Regions from separate parts of the Corynebacterium sp. TAE3-ERU30 genome, predicted to be linked through region 1. Evidence: predicted binding sites of a transcription regulator. Region 1 holds the regulator's gene; the other holds the start of a gene.
The links. The regulator LexA, encoded in region 1, represses DNA repair genes until DNA is damaged. The targets are predictions, from matches to a motif close to CGAACANNTGTTCG.

Region 1 (3,414 bases):
GGCCAAACACGGTATCGAGCATCTCCGGCATCTCCCCCGCTATCTGGCGGCGATGCGGATTCGGCTCGATGATATGGAACGCGACCCCGACCGCGATTTCGACTTGCTCGATGAGGTTGAGGCCGTGGAAGACACCCTAGAGAACAAGCTCAACTCGCTACCGGATACGCGGGCCCGCACCCGCGAGGTCAAAGATATTCGGTGGATGATTCAAGAGTTTCGGGTCTCGCTTTTTGCCCAGCGGCTCGGCACCTCTGGCCCGGTTTCGGCCAAGCGCATCGACAAAGCGATTGCCCGCCTGCGCTGATAGTGCGCTGGGCGGGCTACTGTCCGTGGTGAGGGCGAGCTAGAAGGAGTCGGATTTCTTCGCGACGCGACGCATCTTGCGAATTTCTGCCTCGAAGTCATCGGCACTGCTAAAGGAGCGATAGACGGAGGCGAAGCGCAGATAGGCGACCTCATCGAGTTCGCGCAAAGGCTCGAGAATGGCCAAGCCAATGTCATTGGCATTGACTTGTGAGCTGCCGTGGCTGCGCACGGTCTCCTCCACCTCTTGGGCCAGCCGCTTGAGTGCATCATCAGAGACGTCTCGGCCCTGGCAAGCGCGGCGCACACCGGTGATCACCTTCTCGCGGCTAAAGGGCTCGGAGACGCCATTGCGCTTGAGTACCAACAGCATGGCCTTTTCGATGGTGGTGAAACGGCCGCCGCATTCGGAGCATTCACGGCGGCGGCGGATGGCCGATCCGGCATCAATCACGCGGGAGTCGATCACGCGCGAGCTCTGATTCTGGCAAAAGGGACAGTGCATGGTGGCGAATCCTCAATAATCCAATCCGATCAGGTGCCGGCATACACCGCCGACACAGCGGCTCTGAGAACCTCACCTCAACACCGCTATCTGACACGCCAGTCTAGCGAAGCGCGACCCGGCCCCGAGAGCAGCTACCGAGATGGGCACACCGCCCCGGCCTCACTCGCGCCTGCTGTACTAGTGCACACTCGCCGTCTGGGTAACGAGATTCGGCGGGGTGTACGGAGCCTGGCCGTCTTGGGTGCTCATCGCGGCGTGGAAACCACCAGCCAAGAGCACACCCACACAGGTGGACACGAGCGCTTGCTTCAGCACGGCACGCCACGGGGCACCGTGGGAGGAATGAGCTACACCTGCGGAGCAGCCATTCGAACGATCACACGCATCCCCGGCGAGCCGAGAAAACGACGCATCATACACCCCGTGGCCAGCACCACCCGCCCCAGGCGATCGCCGTGGTGTTCTATCTGAATGAGAAAGCGTTCGAACACCACACGCCGAACGGGAGAGCTCTCGGCGTTGCACACCGCTCCAGGTGGCGGCCGGAGACACCACCGCCGGAGAGGACTGCGGGTAGGAAGAGCCCACGCCACGGGCGCTACGAGGTGCAGATACGGGGTTAAGGGAGAGAGTCATGAGAAGTCCTTTCACTGAGCGAGTACATCACTAGGGGCCACTGTAGGAAGAGCGTCGGACGTTCGAAACAATCCTTCACTCACATGTTCGACTATAGACAGTGTGTTCGATAGCGCGCAAGTGCAATCGAACACCGCAGTCATGCTTGCTCTGCTGGGCGAACAGCCGTATGATTTGAAGAGAAAAATGTTCGATTGGGCGTGTTCGAACGCCACGCCCCTTTCGGGCCGTAGCGCACAGTGGGTCATATCGGCCCTTGTCGTGCTCCGCACCTGCTCGCTCATCGCCAGACAACTTTCGAAGGACTCCTCATGGCCCGCACCCCCTCCGAACCTGACTACAGCGCCCTCTCCGAGCGGCAGCGGCGCATTCTCGAAGTGATTCGGGATGCCGTTGTTCTCCGCGGCTATCCGCCGAGCATTCGCGAAATTGGCGATGCCGCCGGACTGCAGTCCACCTCCTCCGTGGCCTATCAACTCAAGGAGCTGGAGAAGAAAGGCTTTTTGCGGCGCGATCCCAATAAACCGCGCGCCGTCGATGTTCGCCATCTACCGGAATCGGCAAAGCGCCCCGGCCCGAAGTCCAAGCGCAGCCAGAAGCCCTCCCCGGCCGATGAGGTTCCGGAAAGCACGTCGAGCACCACCTATATTCCGGTTGTGGGATCCATCGCCGCAGGGTCGCCGATTCTTGCCGAGCAGAACGTCGAAAGCTACTACCCCCTACCGCAGGACATCGTCGGCGATGGTGAGCTCTTTATGCTCCAGGTCGTTGGCGAGTCTATGAAAGACGCCGGCATCCTCAACGGCGACTGGGTGGTTGTCCGCTCCCAGCCCGTAGCCGAGATCGGCGAGTTTGTGGCAGCCATGATCGATGGCGAAGCAACGGTCAAAGAGTTCCATAAGGATCGCAGCGGCGTCTGGCTGGTCCCGCACAATATGGAGTTCGACTGGATCAAGGGCGATGAGGCAGAGATCCTCGGCAAAGTCGTATCTGTGATGCGCAAGCTCTAAGTGGCTCAATCCCCACAGAACGGGCAGCATATGGCCACCTCAGCGCCGATAAACGGGGCACAATCCATGCCTCGCTAGCGCCTGAGACCACATACTCACACCCCACGAACAGAGAATTACCCTCATTCGTGGGGCTTTTACTGTGCACCAGGCGCCGCTGTTGCCAAAGTAACAACATCGGACATCACACTCTGCGGCTGCACGCTAGACGCCGGTGTCACCGCAGCTCATCACAGCAGCACATCCCTCTGTGCCCGCAGCGATGGCGCACCCTACGGGGGCGGAGGACGGACACAATGCGGAGCAATGCCACACCCATGTGTGGAATTTGGCCCGATTCTTTCTAGGTTCCCGCCCGATCGTGCGAAAATGGATCTACATAATTCGATAACAAACCCACATAGTGCAGGCCGCGAACTTTTATTTTCACACACGCAGCCTCGCCCGATGCCCCGACTGTGTGCCACAGCGTCGCCGTTGGTGCCCCGCACAGTGGGTGATTATCTGTATATGGTCTGCCCCAGCTGTTGGCGCGAGCGCGGCTGTATGCGGACGCGTTTGTTCTAACTGAGGAGAAGTGGACACCGATGTACGCCGAAGAACGCCGGAGACAAATTGCCTCCCTGACATCGATCGAAGGCCGCGTGAATGTCACGGAGTTGGCCACCAAGTTTGGTGTCACCGCTGAGACCATTCGCCGCGATCTCGCCGTCCTTGACTCCGAGGGCACCGTGCACCGAGTACATGGCGGCGCGGTGGCGAGCCAAAGCTTCCAGACCGCCGAGTTCAGCGTGGATGCCCGTTCCCGCTCTGCCTCCGGCGCCAAATCCGCCATCGCGCGTGCCGCCATGGAGTTTCTCCCCGATCGCTCGGGCGGCATGTTCCTCGACGCCGGTACCTCTATTTCCGCCCTGTGCGAGCTCATTTCCGAGCACCCCAATGCCCGCGCCTGGT
Region 2 (3,414 bases), on a different contig from region 1:
GCCCGATATGCCCGATGTGGACCTCTTCTTGCGGCCCTCGGGGGAGAAGCGCACCTCAAACTTTTTGCTCTGGCAATCCGCGTATGCCGAGATGGTCTACCAAGACAAACTCTTCCCCGATTTCACTCCCCAGGACCTTTTCGCCGCAGTGGAGGAATATGCCCGCCGCGATCGCCGATTCGGTGGAGTGAAATAAAAATTTCACCCATATCCCATGATCAACCCCGGTTGGCAGCGCCGCCACGAGGGGTTAAGATACCGGCGATCACGTGGTAATCGGCCACGTATCGTCGTCATGAGCCGCGGCACGTGAACATAACGCGCGCGACGTGGCGCACGCATGAGCTGGGAGAGAAATGTCAGACAAAGCGACGTCCGCAGGAAGCCATGAGGCGGGAGGGAAGAAGGCTGCGCGGCTGCTCAGTACTGCCAGCCCCAAGCAAGTAAAGCGCTGGCGCCAATACCTCGCCAATGAACGCGCCGAGGCGGCCGTGTACCGCGAGCTCGCCCGCGGCAAGACGGGGGAGGAGCGCGAGATCCTGCTGCGCATCGCCCAAGCGGAGTCGCGGCACGAACAGCACTGGCACACCCTCCTCGGCGATGAAGTGGGCATGCCCCTGCGGCCGGATTTCTCCACGCGGTTTATGGCCTTTATGGCGCGCCACTTCGGATCAGTCTTCACCTTGGCGCTCATGCAAAACGCGGAGTCGCGTAGCCCCTATGAGGAGGACCAAGACGCGACCGGCCAAATGCAGGCCGATGAGCGCATCCACGCCGAGGTCGTTCGCGGCCTCGCGGCGCGCTCCCGGGAACGCATGTCCGGCGGCTTCCGCGCCGGGGTCTTTGGGCTCAACGATGGTCTCGTCTCTAACCTCGCGCTCGTGCTCGGCATCGCGGGCTCCGGGGTGTCGCAGAACGTCATTCTGCTCACCGGCGTATCTGGTCTTTTGGCCGGCGCCCTCTCGATGGCGGCGGGGGAGTACGTCTCGGTGCAGTCCCAAAAAGAGCTCCTCGAGGCATCCACCCCCGACCCCGAGGTGCGCCGTGCGCTCCCGCAGCTCGACTTCGACGCCAATGAGCTCGCCTTGGTCTATCGTGCCCGCGGAATCGATCAGCAGGAGGCCGAGGACAAAGCTCGGGCCGTGCTGCAGCGCATCCGCACCGCACATGATGTTCAGACCCCGGGCGAATTGAGCGATGCGTCCTCCGATACCAGCTCCGTGGGTACAGGGATAACCGCGGCGCTGTCGAGCTTCGCGTTCTTTGCCGGCGGCGCCCTCATCCCCATCCTGCCCTTCCTCTTTGCCCTCTCCACCACCACGGCTGCGGTGATCAGCACCGTGCTCGTTGGTATCGCCCTGCTGCTCACCGGTGGCATCGTGGGCGTACTTTCCGGCGGGCCGCCGGCCAAGCGGGCGCTGCGGCAGCTGGCCATTGGTCTCGGAGCGGCAGGCGTGACCTGGCTATTGGGCACGCTCTTCGGTACCAGCATCTCCTAGCTGGGCTGCTGGCTGGGCTGCTGGCTGAGCTGCTGGCTGGGCTGCTGGCTGAGCTGCTGGCTGGGCGCAGCGACGACGCTGCCCTGCCTAAAAAAAACTCGTGCGCAGCTATTGACTATCGAACATCTATGCGAGAACATAGTTCTAAGGGGAAAAGTTTAGGATAGAAATAGCGTGCAGGGGGAATAATGTTTGCGCAGCTAAAAGAAGATCAATTACCCGCAGAGATCCGTACTATCTACAGCTCCCATCCGCTATGGGGTGCAGTGTTCGAACGCATTAACAATACAGACTGTCGCTATAGTCACGAGCTGGCGACACTACCGTATAGCGCCCTCGAGGTGAATCGTCGTCGCATCGAGCTGATCGATTATCTCGCGGAGAAGGCAGGGGAGGGCGATGCGGTGGAATATACCGCGGCGCGCTTCGCTGGACCTTTAGGGTGTACCGAGAATTTTGTGGTGACGCTCCTGGAGCTCTCCCAGCTTTTCCGGGACTTCCCGCTGCTCGCGGCGGTGTTGCGCCTGAGGCCGATTTTCAATGACTCGCACCTGCTTGCTCTCGCCTCGGCATTGGTGGGGATTGCGCCGGAGAAAAGAGTGGACTTTGAGCTGAATTTCCTGCTCGAGGTACTGCCGCGGCGCAATAATCAGCAGCTCAAAGGGCGCTACTGGTTGCGCCGGCGCATCAACGACATCCTGGTGCGGGTGGATCCGCTCGGGGTGGATTCCAGTGGGGAGAAAGATCCGCGCCGAACAACGCAGGAATCAGTGAGCTTTTGGGACAATCCCGAAGGCGAGACCGGCTATATCGACATCGAGCTGAAGAATCATCGCTACCACCAAGTGATGGGGACGATCGCCCAAGTGGCCGCGCAGCGGGGGATCTCGCAGACGGATGCGCTCGTGGAGCTGATGACGCAGAACACCAACACCAAGGTGGTCTTTCATGTCTACGCCAACTGGTATGAGAAGCAGGCGTGGACTCCTGAGCAGGGGTGGCTATCGGAGTACGCCACAGACGAGCTGCTCAAGCAGGTGACCGCGCTCCAGTTGCTCTCTGATTCGGAGGTGGGTTCCTATCAGCCCACGGAGTCGCAGCGGCACGAGGTGATCGCCCGCTATGGCTGCTGCAACTTCCCTGGGTGTACCACGGCGGCATCGAAATGCCAGATGGACCACCTCCAGGAATATAACCGAGGTGGCCCGACGGCGACGTGGAATCTGCATCCACTGTGCACCAAGCATCACCGGCTCAAGACGCTTGGGGAGTACACCGTCGAGATGGATCCGCAGGGCAACACTATCTGGCGCTCTAAGGACGGGGAGGACGCTACCTCCGTGCCGGAGGGTGTGATCAAGGATATGCGCCGACTGACGCTGGAGGAGCGGATGCGCCACAAGCACCAGGTGCGGCTCGAGAAGAATGAGGCGATCTACGGCAGCGAGGTGCACCCCGAGGCGGACGAGCCCGCCCCGTTCTAGTGCTTAAGGGGCGGAGTGGCGCGGGGCGCACTCTGCGCAGAAGCCGAAGACCTCGGCGGTATGGGCAGTGAGCTTGAAACCATGAGCCTGGGCGGCCTGCTGGGCCCATTCCTCCACGGGGCCACCCTCGATTTCCTCGGTCTTGCCGCAGTCGGTGCAGACCAGGTGGTGGTGATGGCCTTCCGTGTCGCAATGGCGGTAGCGCGTCTCCCCGGAAGCCATGTTCAGCACGTCCACGGCCTCAATATCAGCCAAGGACTGCAGGGTGCGGTAGACGGTGGTCAGGCCCACTCGGTAATTACGGCGGGTGAGCTCCTCGTGGATCGTTTTCGCAGAAGCGAAAGCGTCCAGGTCGCGGAGAACATTCACCACGGCTGCACGCTGCCTCGTGCTACGCACGCCAAGTTTGGGGATGGTCGGGTCGTTACGGG

Region 2: the regulator LexA is predicted to act here: its motif matches at 1,619-1,632, upstream of KR227_RS04980 (HNH endonuclease signature motif containing protein).

The regions. Positions count from the first base shown of each region.
Region 1 is NZ_JAHUTO010000001.1:312,449-315,862, forward strand. Features, by position in the region: gene hrpA (ATP-dependent RNA helicase HrpA) at 1-307, shown strand, start outside; gene nrdR (transcriptional regulator NrdR) at 347-811, opposite strand; gene KR227_RS01385 (hypothetical protein) at 992-1,129, opposite strand; gene lexA (transcriptional repressor LexA) at 1,762-2,460, shown strand; gene KR227_RS01395 (DeoR/GlpR family DNA-binding transcription regulator) at 3,048-3,414, shown strand, end outside.
Region 2 is NZ_JAHUTO010000002.1:443,910-447,323, reverse strand. Features, by position in the region: gene KR227_RS04990 (isoprenyl transferase) at 1-196, shown strand, start outside; gene KR227_RS04985 (VIT1/CCC1 transporter family protein) at 357-1,499, shown strand; gene KR227_RS04980 (HNH endonuclease signature motif containing protein) at 1,841-2,983, shown strand; gene KR227_RS04975 (Fur family transcriptional regulator) at 2,987-3,414, opposite strand, start outside.